Regions from separate parts of the Clostridium sp. TJA032 genome, predicted to be linked through region 1. Evidence: riboswitches for the same ligand, from Rfam matches in the RefSeq annotation. Region 1 holds a riboswitch; each other region holds the start of a gene.
What was found. Region 1 has a riboswitch for thiamine pyrophosphate ahead of thiD (bifunctional hydroxymethylpyrimidine kinase/phosphomethylpyrimidine kinase). Riboswitches for the same ligand answer to the same signal wherever they lie in the genome.
Positions count from the first base shown of each region.

Region 2: linked by a shared signal. The riboswitch ahead of thiC (phosphomethylpyrimidine synthase ThiC) and the one ahead of thiD (bifunctional hydroxymethylpyrimidine kinase/phosphomethylpyrimidine kinase) in region 1 are both predicted to bind thiamine pyrophosphate.
Region 3: linked by a shared signal. The riboswitch ahead of thiS (sulfur carrier protein ThiS) and the one ahead of thiD (bifunctional hydroxymethylpyrimidine kinase/phosphomethylpyrimidine kinase) in region 1 are both predicted to bind thiamine pyrophosphate.

Region 1 covers NZ_JBZEFB010000001.1:675,251-680,620, forward strand. The annotation lists gene recQ (DNA helicase RecQ) at 1-1,541, opposite strand, end outside; gene thiE (thiamine phosphate synthase) at 1,686-2,315, opposite strand; gene thiD (bifunctional hydroxymethylpyrimidine kinase/phosphomethylpyrimidine kinase) at 2,347-3,141, opposite strand; TPP riboswitch at 3,206-3,317, opposite strand; gene AC4FRL_RS03045 (patatin-like phospholipase family protein) at 3,434-4,276, shown strand; gene AC4FRL_RS03050 (LacI family DNA-binding transcriptional regulator) at 4,330-5,343, opposite strand.
Region 2 covers NZ_JBZEFB010000001.1:72,356-77,725, forward strand. The annotation lists gene AC4FRL_RS00330 (biotin--[acetyl-CoA-carboxylase] ligase) at 1-507, shown strand, start outside; gene AC4FRL_RS00335 (DUF4184 family protein) at 609-1,367, shown strand; gene AC4FRL_RS00340 (hypothetical protein) at 1,471-1,776, shown strand; TPP riboswitch at 1,854-1,953, shown strand; gene thiC (phosphomethylpyrimidine synthase ThiC) at 2,082-3,392, shown strand; gene AC4FRL_RS00350 (phosphoribosylformylglycinamidine synthase) at 3,611-5,370, shown strand, end outside.
Region 3 covers NZ_JBZEFB010000001.1:909,984-915,353, forward strand. The annotation lists gene thiH (2-iminoacetate synthase ThiH) at 1-683, opposite strand, end outside; gene AC4FRL_RS04125 (thiazole synthase) at 697-1,461, opposite strand; gene thiF (sulfur carrier protein ThiS adenylyltransferase ThiF) at 1,522-2,319, opposite strand; gene thiS (sulfur carrier protein ThiS) at 2,337-2,531, opposite strand; TPP riboswitch at 2,655-2,756, opposite strand; gene AC4FRL_RS04140 (MFS transporter) at 2,803-4,506, opposite strand; gene AC4FRL_RS04145 (RelA/SpoT domain-containing protein) at 4,811-5,370, opposite strand, start outside.

The DNA of each region.
Region 1 (5,370 bases):
CAAATCTCCTCTTCTTTTTTGTTTACATTTAAGACTACCTTTTCTTCTCCTTTTAATATAGCTATTGATTTTCTGTTTAATTTAACCATAGAATATGTTCCTTTTCTTCTTTCTAAGGCTTTAATAGCTAAAAGTTCATTAATTATATCTTTTATGTATTTACTTGTATACTCTTTCATAATTCCAAAGGTAGATAACTCGTATAACTTATATTTTTCAATTTTTTGTCCATGTATCCCTCTTAAAATATCTATTAAAACACTCTCACCAAAAGATTCCTTTGTTCTATATATGCAAGATAATATTTTCTGTGCTTCTAAAGTCATATCAACTAAATCATTACTTTTTAAACAATTAGTACAATTGTTACAATACTTTATAGAATTTTCTTCTTCAAAATAATCCAAAATATACTTTCTTAAACATTTATCATAATTACAAAACTCTATAATTTTTTCAAGCTTTTTAAACTCTATATTTCTTCTTGAAATTTCTGTAGTAGAACTTATTAAATAATCCATTATTCTTATGTCCTTTTCAGAATAAAGAAGATAACATTTAGAAGCTCTGCCATCTCTTCCAGCTCTTCCTATCTCTTGATAATAATTTTCTATACTCTTAGGAAAAGTAGCATGTATTATAAACTTAACATCTGGCTTATTAATTCCCATACCAAAAGCATTTGTAGCTATCATTACATTTATATTATCTTTTAAAAATTCCTCTTGATAATAATTCTTTTCCTCCTCTTTTAAAGCACCATGATACTTTCCTACACTTTTCCCTCTATATTCTAAACACTTATAAAGTTCTTCAACTTCACTTTTAGTAGAACAATAGATTATTCCAGATTCCTCTGAATATTCACTTATAATTTCACTTATTACTTCTAATTTATCAACTTCTTTTAATACGTTTATTTCTAGATTATCCCTACTAAAACTTCCTTTATAAATAAAAGGATTTTTAAGACCTAAAAGAGCTATTGAATCTTTCATAACTAATTCTGTTGCAGTAGCAGTAAAAGCTGTAATAATCGGTCTTTTTTTAAATTTATCAATAAAAGGTCTTATTTTTCCGTAGCTTTTTCTAAAATCATGTCCCCAAATTGATACACAATGTGCCTCATCAACTACTACTTGTTCAATATTTGCCTTATTTATATTATCTAAAAAATATTTATTTTCTAATCTCTCAGGAGAAACATAAAGAAGCTTTATATCTCCTTTTATAAACTTTGAAATTATATCTTTTACACTTGAAAATTCTACTCCTCCACTTATATAGTCTGCCTTTATTCCTAAAGAATTTAAATTATCAACCTGATCTTTCATAAGCGATATCAAAGGAGAAATCACAAGAGTTGTCCCTTTAAAAATATAAGCTGGTATTTCATAACATAGGGACTTTCCTCCCCCTGTTGGCATTATGCAAAAAACATCATTTCCACCTAAAATTTTATCAATTACCTCTTCTTGCCCTTTTCTAAAGTTTCTATATCCAAAAATATTATTTAAAACCTTAAATTTCTCTCTTACCATATCCCTCTCCTAACTTTTAAGTTTTATAATTTAAATATTTTATATAAAAGAATTTAAATTATAAATATTATACTATAAATAAAATTTAAATAAAAAGAGATTCTAAAACTTAAGAATCTCTTTTAATTATTTCATCTTTTATATTTAATATTCTAAATTATTCATTATATTTAAAAATTCTCTACTTTTATTTCCTATATTATCACTCTTTAATAAAGAAGATATAACAGCAACACCATCTACATTTTCCAAAATTTCCTTGCTTAATTTATGAGTATCTATCCCGCCTATGCCATAAATAGGAATAGGAGAAACCGCTCTTATTTCTTTTAAGATTTTTAAATTTATTAAAGTTATATTCTCTTTACTACTACTTTTAAATAATGCTCCAACCCCTAAATTATCTGCTCCACCCTTAATAGCTTTTAAAGCCTCCTCTTTATTGTGTACTGTAACTCCTATAATTGAATCTTTAGGTAATATTTTTCTAGCTAATAAAATATCCATATCATCTTGCCCAATATGAACCCCCTTAGCATTTATAGCTAAAGCAATATCAATTCTATCATTTATTAAAAATAATGCCTTAAATTCTTCACAAAGCCTTTTTAATTCTAAAGCCTCTCTACACATTTCTTTAGTATTTTTATTTTTTGCTCTATACTGAACAATTGAAACTCCTCCTTTTAAAGCCTCTCTTGTTTTTTCTAAAAGCTCTTTAAATGTAAGGTTATAATCAGTTACTAAGTATAACTTTTTTTCTTTAAATCTCAATTTAAATCCCCCTATTTAAATCTCTTAAACTTTAATAAAATTTGTGAAAATGATGCAAAGGACCTATTCCTCTTCCAAGTTCTAAGCTATTTTTTATTGATTCTGTAACATAAATTTTTCCAAGTTTTATTGAATTATAAAGGTCTATTCCCTTAGCTAAATTAGCCGTAATAGCTGATGATAAAGTACAACCTGTTCCATGAGTATTTTTTGTAATTATCCTTTTTTCTCTAAAAAAAGTAAATTCCTTTCCATCATATAAAACATCTGTAGCTTCTCCCTTTAAATGCCCTCCCTTAATTAAAACATTTTCTACTCCTAATTTTTTAATAAGATAAGCTGCTCTTTTCATATCTTCTAAATTAGATATTTTTATCCCTAAAATTTCTTCAGCCTCTGGTATATTTGGAGTTATTAAAGTTGATATAGGTATTAAATTTTTTATTAAAATACTTTTAGCCTCCTCTTCTAAAAGCTTAAATCCATTTTTTGATATCATAACAGGATCTAAAATTATTTTAGGTAAATTTCTTATTTCTTTTAAGGCTTTATTTATTGCCTTAATCGACTCTTTTTTATAAACCATCCCTATTTTTATAGCATCAACATTTATATCTTCAAAAATAACTTCTATTTGTCTTTTTATAATACTAGGATTAATATCCATAACCTCAAAAACTCCCATAGTATTTTGAGCCGTTATTGAAGTTATTACACTCATTGCATAAACTCCATTTGCAGAAAATGTCTTTATATCACCTTGTATACCTGCTCCTCCTGAACTATCTGACCCTGCAATTGTTAATGCATTATATAATTTATACATATTATCTCCTTTCAATAAAAAAAGCATATATAAGCCATAAGCTTATATATGCTAAAATTAAATACACTAATATCTTAGGCTTCCCTACGCTAGAATTATCTATATCAGGTTAAAGGGTCAAGAAATTTAATTTCTACTCTCAGCTAGATATAAAACTAGCTCCCCTAGCAAATTTATAAAATTATATTCCAAATAATATCATATATTCAATTATTTATCAATAACTCCTTTTGAATTTATTTTATATAAGTACTATAATTTTAATATATGATAAACTTTAGGAGGAAATTATATGGTTAGCTTAATTTTAGAAGGAGGAACTTTTCGCCCAATTTTTAGTGCTGGAGTTATGGATGCACTTCTTGATAATAATATAACCTTTCCCTACTGTATTGGAGTTTCTGCTGGAATAACTAATGGTTTTTCATACTTTTCTAATCAAAGGGGAAGAAATATTGAAATATTAAAAAAATATAGAAATGATAAAAGATATTTAGGTTTAAATAACATTTTCAAATGTAGAAGTATTTTTGGACTAGATTTTGTATTTGATGAATTAGCAAATAATCTTTATCCTTACAACTTTGATAATCTTTTAAATTACAAAGGAGAGATTTTAGTTGGAGTTACTAATGCAAATACAGGTAAAACTGAATATTTAAATGGAAAAATTAAAGATGATAAATATATGGCTTTAAGAGCAACCTGCGCTATTCCACTTTTATTTCCGCCTATAAAAATAAATGGAAATGAATATTATGATGGTGGCTTATTAGACCCTATCCCAATAAAAAAAGCTATAGAAGATGGAAATGAAAAGCACTTAATAATACTTACTAGACCAAAAAGCTATAGAAAGACCTTGAAAAAAAGTAATAAATTAGCTTCTAAAATAGTAGGCTCTAAATATCCTAAATTAAAGGATTCTTTTTTAACAAGACATATAAAATATAATGAAACAGTAAGATTTTGTGAAGAATTAGAAAAGCAAGGAAAAGCTATTATAATAAGACCAGAAGAAAAGGAAGCTATTGAAAGTTTTGAAAAGGACATAAATAAATTAGAAGAAGCTTATTTATGTGGTTATAAAGCCTGCATAAAGAATATAGAAAAAATCAAAGCTCTATTCAATTAGGGACAAATAAAAGAGACTTTAGTAAAACTTTTAGTCTCTTTTATGGTATTAAATTATATTTCTCTACAACTTTCTCTTTTTATTAACTTAACAGGTAAAACTATTTTTTTTGATATTTCCCGTTCTGTTCTCATTCTTTCTAAAAGAGTATCAACAGCAATATTCCCCATATGCTCCGTAAAAACTTTTACAGTTGTCAAAGAAGGAGTTAAAAATTTAGCAGTACATATATCATCAAAACCTAATATACTTATATCTTCAGGTATTCTTAACCCTTTTTCAAATATTGCTTTATAAGCTCCTATAGCCATAGGATCACTAGCTATAAAAAATGCTGTAGGAAGATTTTTTTCTTTTAATATTTTTTTCATAAGTTCATATCCATGTTCTGGTAAAAATTTTCCTTTTAAAACCCATTCCTCTCTGTAATTGCCTATTTTCTCCATATATTCTTTAAAAGTTTTTTCTCTATAATTAACCTTCTTAATAGGTTCACTTCCATTATGAGTAACAGATTCCCCTCCTAAATATCCAATATCTTTATGACCTAAAGATGTTAAATAATCTAAAGAAAGCTTTACTCCATACTTAAAATCTACAACTACAGAATCATATTTCCATTCATCAGGAGAAGAATCTACAAAAATTATGTTTTTAGATAATTTCTCCATTATGTTTATTTCTTCCTCATTAAATATACCAATTGCTAATATTCCATCTAAATCTCTATATTCTTTAGTTCCTTCATTTATAATCTTTTGAAAATCTATAGGTTTAAATTTAATTTTTTCTTCATTACATTTCTTTTCCACAGCCATTCTAATCGAAAGAAAATATGGGTCATTTAATTCCTGTATTTCTGTATACCAATAAACTATACCTATAGTATAATTTTTCATCTTACTTCTTCTCTCTTTTACAGGTATATAATTTAATTCTTCTGCTATTTCCATTACCTTTTTTCTAGTTTCTTCAGATACGTTAAGAGTTTCATCTAAATTTAAAACTCTAGATACAGTAGCTATGGAAACACCAGCACTTTTTGCAATATCTTTAATAGTAGCCACATAATCACTCCTTACTTTTCCTAGTTT
Region 2 (5,370 bases), 600 kb from region 1:
GCAATTTCAGTTTGTAGGGCAATAGAAAATTTAACTAAGAAAAGGCCTAAGATAAAGTGGGTAAATGATATATTTTTAGATGGTAAAAAGCTTTGTGGTATATTAACTGAAGCAACAGGTAATTTTGAAAGTGGAAGAGTTGAGAATGTTGTAATTGGCATAGGTATAAACTTTAAAACTGAGGAAGATAGTTTCCCTGATGAAATAAAACATTCAGCCTGTTCATTATTTCAAGGAGAAAAGCCTACAGTTACTAGAAATAGAATGATTGCAGAAATTTTAAATGAACTTTTTGCTTTATGCAATAATTTAGAAGATAAGGACATAATGAAAGAGTATAAGGTATTATCATTAGTATTAGGAAAGGAAGTTACCTTTTATAAAAATAATAAGTTAAATAAAGCAGTAGCAACTGATATTACTGAAAATGGTGCCTTAGTTGTTAAATATGAAAATGGAGAAATAGATTATTTAAACTCAGGAGAAATTTCAATAAAAACAATATAATGAAAATTAAAATATTTAGCTTTATTTAGTAAAAAAATGTAGGGTTTATTTTATTTTTTGCTATTTATTTAATAAAATTTAATTTTATTAAGGAGGAGAATATGCCTTTTACTTTAGCACATCCAGCAGCTGTAGTTTTTTTGAAAAATAAAAAATTAAATATTACTGCCTTAATTTTAGGAAGTATGGCTCCAGACTTTTTATATTTTATAAATTTTAGGCCTTATGGAAATTTAGGACATAAATTATTAGGATTTTTTCTACTTAATTTACCTTTATGTTTTTTATTAGCCTATGTTTTTCATAATATAATTAAATCACAACTTATAAGTAATTTACCTAACCCCTTTGATAAATGGTACTTTTATTTAAGAGAAAAGAAATTTTCATTAAATTCTTTAAAAGAAGTAATAGTTTTTATCTATTCTGCTATATTAGGAATGGCAACTCATGTGATTTGGGATGCTTTTACCCATAATAGTGGATTCTTTGTTGAGAAGATTCCTTACCTTAGGGAGAAGATTTTATTTTTAGGAGAATATGAAATATATAGATATAAGTTTTTTCAACATGGAAGTACTTTAATTGGAATATTTATAATAGTATTTTTTTTGTATACCCTTAAAGATAGCAGAAAGATAGTCTTTATAAAAAGAATATCTTTTAAAAAAAAGATAAAATATTATTTTAGTATTTCTATTATAATGTTTTTAGTAGTATTTTTTAGTTACTTTATTTTTAGAGAATTTAATATTTCTTATGGAATAGGTGGAGTAGTAGTTTCGATTTTAAATGGTTTGTTTTTAGGGATGTTTATTATTTCTTTTAAGGAAAATCTTAATATGAAAAACAAAGGGTAATTTTATAAGGTATACATAAATTTTAATTTCTTTACAAACTTACCACATATTATTTAGAATGTTATAATATTTTTATTAAAGAATATTTGAAGGGAAGAGGCTTATGGATAAAGTGCTTTTATTACAAAATATATTAGAAGCATTAGTTTTTGTTATATCGACAGTAATTTTTGCTTTATTATATGGTTTATTAGATAAGAAGAAAGGGATAACTGATAAAATAGTTGGTGGACTTAAAAAGAAACCAAAATTAGAAGTTGTAATTCATATAGTAGTTGCTTTAGCTTTAATTTTAATTGTTCGTTATTTTGGACTATATGTTTTTAAGCTTTGGGATTTAGCAGTTATTTTTATTATGGGAGCAATCTCAGGAATTTGTATTTACAATATAAATAGAAATAATTTTTAATATAAAAATATATTTTTATGTAGTATATTGAAAAAATATAGAAATAATAGTATAATTTAGAAAAAATAAAACTTAATATTAATTGCTAGGGGTGCATTTTTATGCTGAGAGGATAGATTCTAACCCTTAAAACCTGATGTAGTTAGTACTACCGTAGGGAAGCAGTAAGTGAAATTTTTATTTATTTTTTAATAAATATAGTTTTATCTTGTTTATTAAGCTTGCCCTAAGGCAAGCTTTTATTTTTTTAGGATCCTAATTTAATTTAACTGCGCAGTTAAAAAATTAATATAAGGAGAACTAATATGAATTATACAACTCAAATGGATGCTGCTAAAAAAGGCATAGTTACAAAAGAAATGAAAATAGTTTCAGAAAAAGAAGGTATTAGCCTTGAAGAATTAATAAGTTTAATGTCTAAAGGTAGAATTGTAATACCTGCTAATAAAAATCACAAAAGTTTAAGTGCAGAGGGAGTTGGACAAGGTCTAAGAACTAAAATAAATGTTAATTTAGGCGTTTCAAAGGATTGTTCTGATATAGATTTAGAACTAGAAAAAGTTAAGAAAGCTATAGAGATGAAGGCAGAATCTATAATGGATTTAAGTAATTATGGAAAAACTTATGCCTTTAGAAAAAAGCTTGTGGAAATTTCTAAAGCTATGATAGGTACAGTACCAATTTATGATGTTATTGGATTTTACGATAAAGAGCTTAAAGATGTAACTGTTGATGAGTTTTTTGAGGTTGTAGAAAAACATGCAAAAGATGGAGTTGATTTTGTTACTATACATGCAGGGTTAAATAGAGAGACTATTGAAACCTTTAAAAGAAATAAAAGAATTACAAATATAGTATCAAGAGGGGGTTCACTTCTTTTTGCATGGATGGAATTAAATAAAAAAGAAAATCCTTTTTATGAATATTTTGATAGATTATTAGATATATGTGAAAGATATGATTTAACTTTAAGCTTAGGAGACGCTTGTAGACCAGGGGCAATATTTGATGCAACAGATGCTATTCAAATAAAGGAATTAATTACTCTTGGTGAATTAACAAAAAGAGCATGGGATAGAAATGTTCAAGTAATTATAGAAGGACCAGGACATATGGCACTTAGTGAGATTGAAGCTAATGTATTATTAGAAAAAAAGTTATGTCATGGTGCTCCATTTTATGTTTTAGGACCAATAGTAACCGATATAGCACCAGGGTATGACCATATAACAAGTGCTATAGGAGGTGCTGTTGCAGCTTCTCATGGAGCAGATTTTCTTTGTTATGTAACACCAGCAGAACATTTAAGACTTCCTAGTTTAGAAGATGTTAAAGAAGGTATAGTTGCAACTAAAATAGCTGCACATGCTGCTGATATTTCAAAGGGAATAAAAAATTCAAGGTATATAGATAATAAAATGAGTTACGCTAGAAAAAATTTAGATTGGAACGAAATGTTTTCTCTAGCTATAGATAAGGAAAAGCCTTTAAGATATAGAAAAGAATCTATTCCTGAGCATGAAGATAGTTGTACAATGTGTGGAAAAATGTGTTCTATGAGAAATATGAATAAAATTTTAGAGGGTAAAGATATAAATATTTTAAGAGAAGATTAAATAAAAGAGAGATATATTAAAAATTAATATATCTCTCTTTTATTTAAAGACGAATTATTTTTTAAAGAAAAGTGTTATTATAAATATTTTTAGTTAAAAATACGAATGTTTAAATAATTTTAAATATTGACAATATGTGTTTTGGGTGTTATGGTTAAAATAACGAATGATTAATAATTAATCATTAATAATGTTCGTGTTTTGAATGGGGGATTAAAATGTCTGGTATAAAGATGGTATTTGTAGAAAAAAAAGAAGAATTTAATGTTGAAGGTAATAAATTATTTAAGGATTTTAAAGAAAATTTAGCTATTAATTCTTTAGAAAAAGTAAGGGTTTTAAATAAATACATATTAGGAGAAATGGATAAAGAACAATATATAAGTGTTTTAAAGAGTATTTTATCAGAAGCTCCTGTAGATAGAGTTTATGAAGAAGAATTTGAACTTGAAGAAAATGAATATGCCTTTGGCGTTGAATATTTACCAGGCCAATATGACCAAAGAGCTGATTCTGCTATGCAATGTATAATGCTTCTTAATGAAGGAAAAAAAGTTTTTGTAAAATCATCAAAGATAATTGTTTTAAAAGGGAATTTAAAAAAAGAGGAAATAAATAAAATAAAATCTTATTATATAAATCCTATTGATTCAAGGGAGGTTAGTCCTTTTTCTAAAGTTTTTGAAGAGGATTTAAGTGAACCTAAAGAAGTAGAGGTTTTAAAAGGATTTTTAGAATTAGGTGAGGAGGAAATTAAAAATTTCCATAAAGATAAAGCTTTAGCCATGACTTTAGAGGACTTAAAGTTAATAAGAGATTACTTTAAAGAGGAGAAAAGAAATCCTACAATTACTGAGATAAAGGTTATTGATACTTATTGGTCAGATCATTGTAGGCATACAACCTTTGAAACAGTAATAAAGGATATTTTAATAGAAGAGGGAAAATATTCAGAGCCAATAAAAATAGCTTTTGAGAATTATAAAAAATCAAGGGAATTTGTTTATGGTAAAGAGTTAAAAAATAAAGAAATTAAATTAATGGATTTAGCAACAATAGCTATGAAGGAATTAAGAAAAAAAGGAAAGCTTGAGGATTTAGATGTTTCAGAAGAAATAAATGCTTGTTCTATAAATATAGAAATTGAAACTGATAAAGGAAAAGAAGAATACCTTTTAATGTTTAAAAATGAAACGCATAATCATCCAACGGAAATAGAACCTTTTGGAGGGGCTGCTACTTGTTTAGGAGGAGCTATTAGGGACCCTTTATCAGGTAGAAGTTATGTTTATCAAGCTATGAGAGTTACTGGAGCTTCAGACCCAACAACTTCAATTAGTGAAACATTAAAAGGAAAGTTGCCACAAAGAAAAATAACTTTAGGTGCAGCTAGTGGATATAGTTCTTATGGCAATCAAATAGGTCTTGCAACTGGACAAGTAGCTGAAATTTATCATGAAAATTATGTTGCTAAAAGAATGGAAATTGGGGCAGTAATAGCAGCAGCTCCTAAAGAAAATGTTGTAAGATTAGAGCCTAAAAATGGAGATGTAGTAATACTTCTTGGAGGACGAACAGGAAGAGATGGTATAGGAGGAGCTACAGGTTCTTCAAAGGAACATACTGAAGAATCAATTAATAAGTGTGGAGCAGAGGTTCAAAAAGGAAACCCTATAACAGAAAGAAAAATTCAAAGGCTTTTTAGAAATAAAGAAGTAGCAAGAATGATAAAAAGATGCAATGATTTTGGTGCTGGAGGAGTGTCTGTAGCTATTGGAGAACTTTGTAGAGGAATTGATATAGATTTAGATAAAATTCCTAAAAAATATGAAGGATTAGATGGAACGGAACTTGCTATATCAGAATCACAAGAGAGAATGGCAGTTGTTGTTTCTAAGGAAGAAGCAGAGAAATTTATAAGGCTTTCAGAGGAAGAAAATTTAGAAGCTACAATTGTTGCTAAGGTTACAGAGGATGA
Region 3 (5,370 bases), 230 kb from region 1:
CTTAAGCCTAATAAAGCACCAATTCCTAAAGTTCTAATTCCAGCTTTTATCCCTCTCTCTGGTGCATCTAATCTAAACTTATAATTTTTTTTAGGACCTTTTAAGTGTACCTTTTCATATACACTTTCATCATAAGTTTCTTGATAAATAGTAAGTCCCTCTGCTCCTACTTTAACAATTCTCTCATACTCTTTTTCTGTCATTGCATATACCTCTATTGTAATAGATGGAAATTTACTACTTAAAATCTTAATAGCCTCTTCTATATATTCTACTGGAGTATGATATTTACTTTCGCCTGTAAGTATTAAAATATGCTTAAAACCTTCTTTAGAAATTAATTCTCCTTCTATTTTTATTTCTTCTTTACTTAGCCTTTTTCTAAATATTTTGTTTTCTATATTATAGCCACAGTATGAGCATTTATTTATACAATAATTAGAAATATACATAGGTGTATATATTAATACTGTTTTCCCAAAATATTTTAAAGAAAGATTTCTTCCCTCTTTAGCCATTTCCTCTAAAAGACTTTCAGCTAAAGGAGAAAGTAAATTTAATAAATCATAATAATCCTTATTTCTTTTATAAATACTTTTTAAAATATCTTCTTTTTTTACTAAGGAAAAATATTTGTAAAAATCAAAATTTCTATATTTTTTTATTACTTCATAAAAACTCAAAGAAAACCATCTCCTATCCTAAAAAACCAGTAAGAGGAGAAGAGGCATTTCCAAATTTTGATTCATTCCCCAATTTAGCCTCATAAGCTAATCTTCCTCCCTTTACTGCCATAGAAAAAGCCTTAGCCATGCTTACAGGATTGCAAGAAGATGCTATAGCTGTATTAACTAAACAAGCTGCAGCTCCCATCTCCATAGCTTCCATAGCCTGTGATGGTTTTCCTATACCTGCATCAACTATAATTGGAATATCTAATTCATCTATCATTATTTGAATTAGTTCCTTTGTTTTCAAGCCTCTATTACTTCCTATAGGTGCTCCAAGTGGCATTATAGCTTTTGCTCCAGCTTCTATTAATTTTCTTCCTACATAAAGATCTGGGCACATATAAGGAAGAACTATAAACCCCTCCTCTGATAATATCTTTGTAGCCTTTATTGTTTCTTCATTGTCAGGAAGTAAATACTTAGAATCTGATATAATCTCTATTTTTATCCAATTTCCACAGCCCATAGCTCTAGCTATTTTAGCTATTCTAATTGCTTCTTCAGCATTTTTAGCACCTGATGTATTAGGAAGCAAAATTATATCCTTAGGTATATTTTGAAGAATATCTTCCTCCTTATTATCTAAATCTATTCTTCTTAAAGCTAAAGTTATAACATTAGCACCACTTCCCTTTAAAATATCCTTTATCATCTTATTTGAAGGATACTTACCACTTCCAACAAAAAGCCTATTTTTTATCTCTACTCCACCAATTATTAATTTATCCAAAATACTCTACTCCTTTTATACTAAATTAAATATTATATAATTTATTGATTAAGTATATTTTTAAATTTTATTAAAAGCTATATCTATAACTAGATTTGCCATATGATTTGCACATATAGCTACTCTAGGTGCCATTAATCCACACCCTTCCTTAGCCTCATTTATAAAATCACCACAAATATAAAATCTTTCTGTTATCTTTTTTGTTTTTATTAAGTTAGAATCAAAAAAACCAGCCATACCAGAAGAAGAAATCAAAAACTTATCAGTTATATTCTCTAAGAAATAATTAGCCAATAAAGCTTTACTCTCTGCTCTATCAAAGGCCTCTAATATGATGTCCCCCTTATTTAATAATTTCATATTATTCTTTTCTAGCTTTAAATTTAAATCACAAACCTCTATAAAAGGATTTATTCTCTTTAAATTTTTCTTTAAAGCCTTTACCTTATATTCTCCAATATCCTCTATATAATATTGTTGTCTATTTAAATTAGAAGGTTCCACTAAGTCAAAATCTATTAAAATTATTTTTCCAACGCCTATTCTACTTAAAGAAATTGCAATATTAGAACCTAGTCCTCCACAACCTGCTATTAATACCTTAAGATTTTTAAGTTTTTCATAAACTCCTGGAGTATGTCTACATATCATAAGCTCCTCTAACTCTTCTCTTTTAGGCATTACTCCCTTTTTAATAAAAACAATTCTATCTCCTTCTTCAAGAAACTTGTCCTCTTCAACAGGAAAGCCATTTAATATAATAATATTAGAATCTGAAAACTCTTTTTCTTTTAAAGAATACACTGTTATTTTTTCCTCTAATACTCTCCATTTTTCATTAACCTTTATATTCATATATTCCTCTCTTAATACTATCCTCCACCAACAAAGGCAATAATCTCAATTTTATCTTCCTCATTAAGTATAAATTCATTGTACTTATTTGAAGGAACTATATCTTTATTAATTTCAACAACAACTCTTTTACTACTTATTTCTAGTAAGTTCAATAAATCAAGTACTGTATTTATATTATTCTTTTCTAAATACTTACCATTAACAATCATATTCTCACCTCTTTTCTTATTTTTAAGATTATTTACACCAACAAAAAAGGTTTAGCTTTTATTGCTAAACCTTTTAAAATATATTTTCTAATTAATCATAAAATATTTTTAGTATGAAAAATATAAGATTAAAATATACTTCCCTACGTTGGTACTAACCAAATCAGGTTCTTAGAGTTAGAATTTAAATTCCTCTCAGCCTTAAAGGCACCCCTAGCAATATCTTAAAATTATTTGTTTTTATTTATCATACCTTAAAAATTAAATTTTATCAATTAATTTTTTCCTTTTTTTCCATTTTTCTGTTTTTCATAGTTATTAAATCATTATTTAATAATAATGTTAATATAAATCCTATTAAAGCTATAATAGAACAAGTTAAAAACAACTTAGTATAACCTGTATTCATTGTACTTTGAAAGGCAGTTTCTATAGCATTTTTAGCTCCCTCTAAACTTTTCATATAGGATTTTTCTATAGCCTCTATATTAACATTAGGATTATTTAAAAATTTATCTCTTAACACTATAAATTGTCCATTTACCATTTCTTTTATAATGCTAAAAATATTAGTTACACTAGCATTTCCTATGGAGTTTGAAAAATTTGAACCTCCTCCTAAAGAGTTCATAACATTAGACATTCCACCCTCTAAAGGTGGCATAACCTTTTGTAATGCTTCTGGAACCTTTCTTCCTGCATCAGAGATAAAATTAATAAGAATATTTGGAGATACTGCAATTCCTATAGATTTAACTAAAGATACTGCTGATTGTCCAACTGTAGCTTCATTATCTGGAACTAAGCTAAGCATTAAGTAATTTATTGGAGTTCCCATAGAAAATCCTAAACCAAAGCCCATAATACCTAAACCTACAATTAAATTAAAAATTCCTGGATGTTTAGTTGTTATATATCCTTGATAGAGGTTTCCTATAATAACTAAGGCCATCCCTATTAAAAGCACTTTTTTAACACCTATTTTATCAATAAATTTTCCTCCTAAAGGAGCTGCTATTCCAACAAATATTGCAAAAATAGTAACTATATATCCTCCACTTCCCATTGGAGTTTTTAGTATATTTTCACTAAATTGAGGAATAAATACTGTAGCCATTAATCCACAACCTACAACAAAACTTAAAATTAAAGTTATGGCTATTTCTTTATTTGTAAAATAAGATAAGTTTATTACAGGGTCCTCTGCTTTTCTTTCTACAAAAACTAATATTGGAATTGATATTATAAATATTAAAAGATATGGCCAAACCTCTAAGGATTTTATTGAATTAATAAAATCATAAAATTTTAAATTAGTAGCTCCATACATTAAGGATAGTATTAATACTGTTAGTACTAAAGAACCTAAAACATCTAATTTTTTAACTCCCTTAGAAGAAGTATTTTCTTCTAATTTTCTTGCCATAAAAAGTATAATTATACTAATTGGAACATTTACTAAAAATAAAAACCCCCAGTTTTTATCACCGAAAATAGAAAGTATTCCAGAACCTAAGGTTGGTCCTACAACTGTAGCTATTCCATAAACTCCACCTATCATTCCTAAGGCTGAGCCTCTTTTTTCAACTGGAAATGATGTTCCTATGTATGCTGTAGCGATTGGCATTATACCACCACCACCTATAGCTTCTATAACTCTTGAAACAAGTAAAAAAGTATAGCTATTTACATAATCTGATATACCACAAAGTAAAGAACCTAGACAAAAAAGTGATATTGAAACCATATAAACTTTTTTTCTTCCATACCTATCAGATAATTTCCCCATAAGTGGCATAGATACTGCATAGGCTAAAGTATATATTGTTACAACCCACACACTAGCATTTTGTGAAACCTTTAATCCATCAGCTATAATATCTCTTGCAGGAGAAACTATTCCAGAATCAATAGCTCCCATAAAAATCCCTAATAAGAAGACCGCCATGGTAATTCCAACTGATTTCTTCTTCATTTTTTATCATCCTTTCATAAGCTTTCTTAAATTCTAGTGTGATTTTTATTAATATTATTCTCTTAAATATTATTAATAAACTTCACAATGAACTAGGTTCAGTTTACTACCATAATTTAATAAAATCAAAGTTAGAATTTTCTTAAATTGTTTCAAAATATATTAAAACTACCTGCTTATTTCATTTTTATTCATATTTAGTTAATGTTTTATTAATATTATAATTTTATAAATTTCTTTTCTTTTTATTTATAAAATTATGAAACCTATAAATATTACTTCTAATATTTATAGGTTTCATTTTCTATCTTTTTATATTTTTAATTTCTTCTTTTAATTTTTTAATTTCTTCCTCTTTTTCTCTTAACTTATCTTCATAATATTTATCTTTATTATCTAAATTATTATTTAACATATTTATTAAAGAGGCCATTTCATCTGCACTTCCTACAATTCTATTAAAAAGTAAAAGATTAGATTTTAAAATCTCTGGTATTTCATTATGAGAATATCTTAATCTATGGTCAATTTCTCCATATCCTTCCTCAAAAATAGTTCTAACTTGAATTTCTGCAATAACTTTTTGATTAGTAGGATAACATTCTACAAGATAATGAACTGACCTATACCCAGATTGTCTTGATATAACCTCAATTCCTAAATCATCAAAGATACTCCTATCATCTCCATCTCTTATATTAGCTGTTATTTCAATAACATCCCAAGTTTTTATTATAAAGTCATGTATATCCTTCCATTGGTCTTTAAATATATGTAAAACCCTTATACCTATTAAATCTGTTATTTCATTTTTATAGTTCTCTTCATTAAAATCAAAATCTTCACCATACTTTTCTTTTCTAT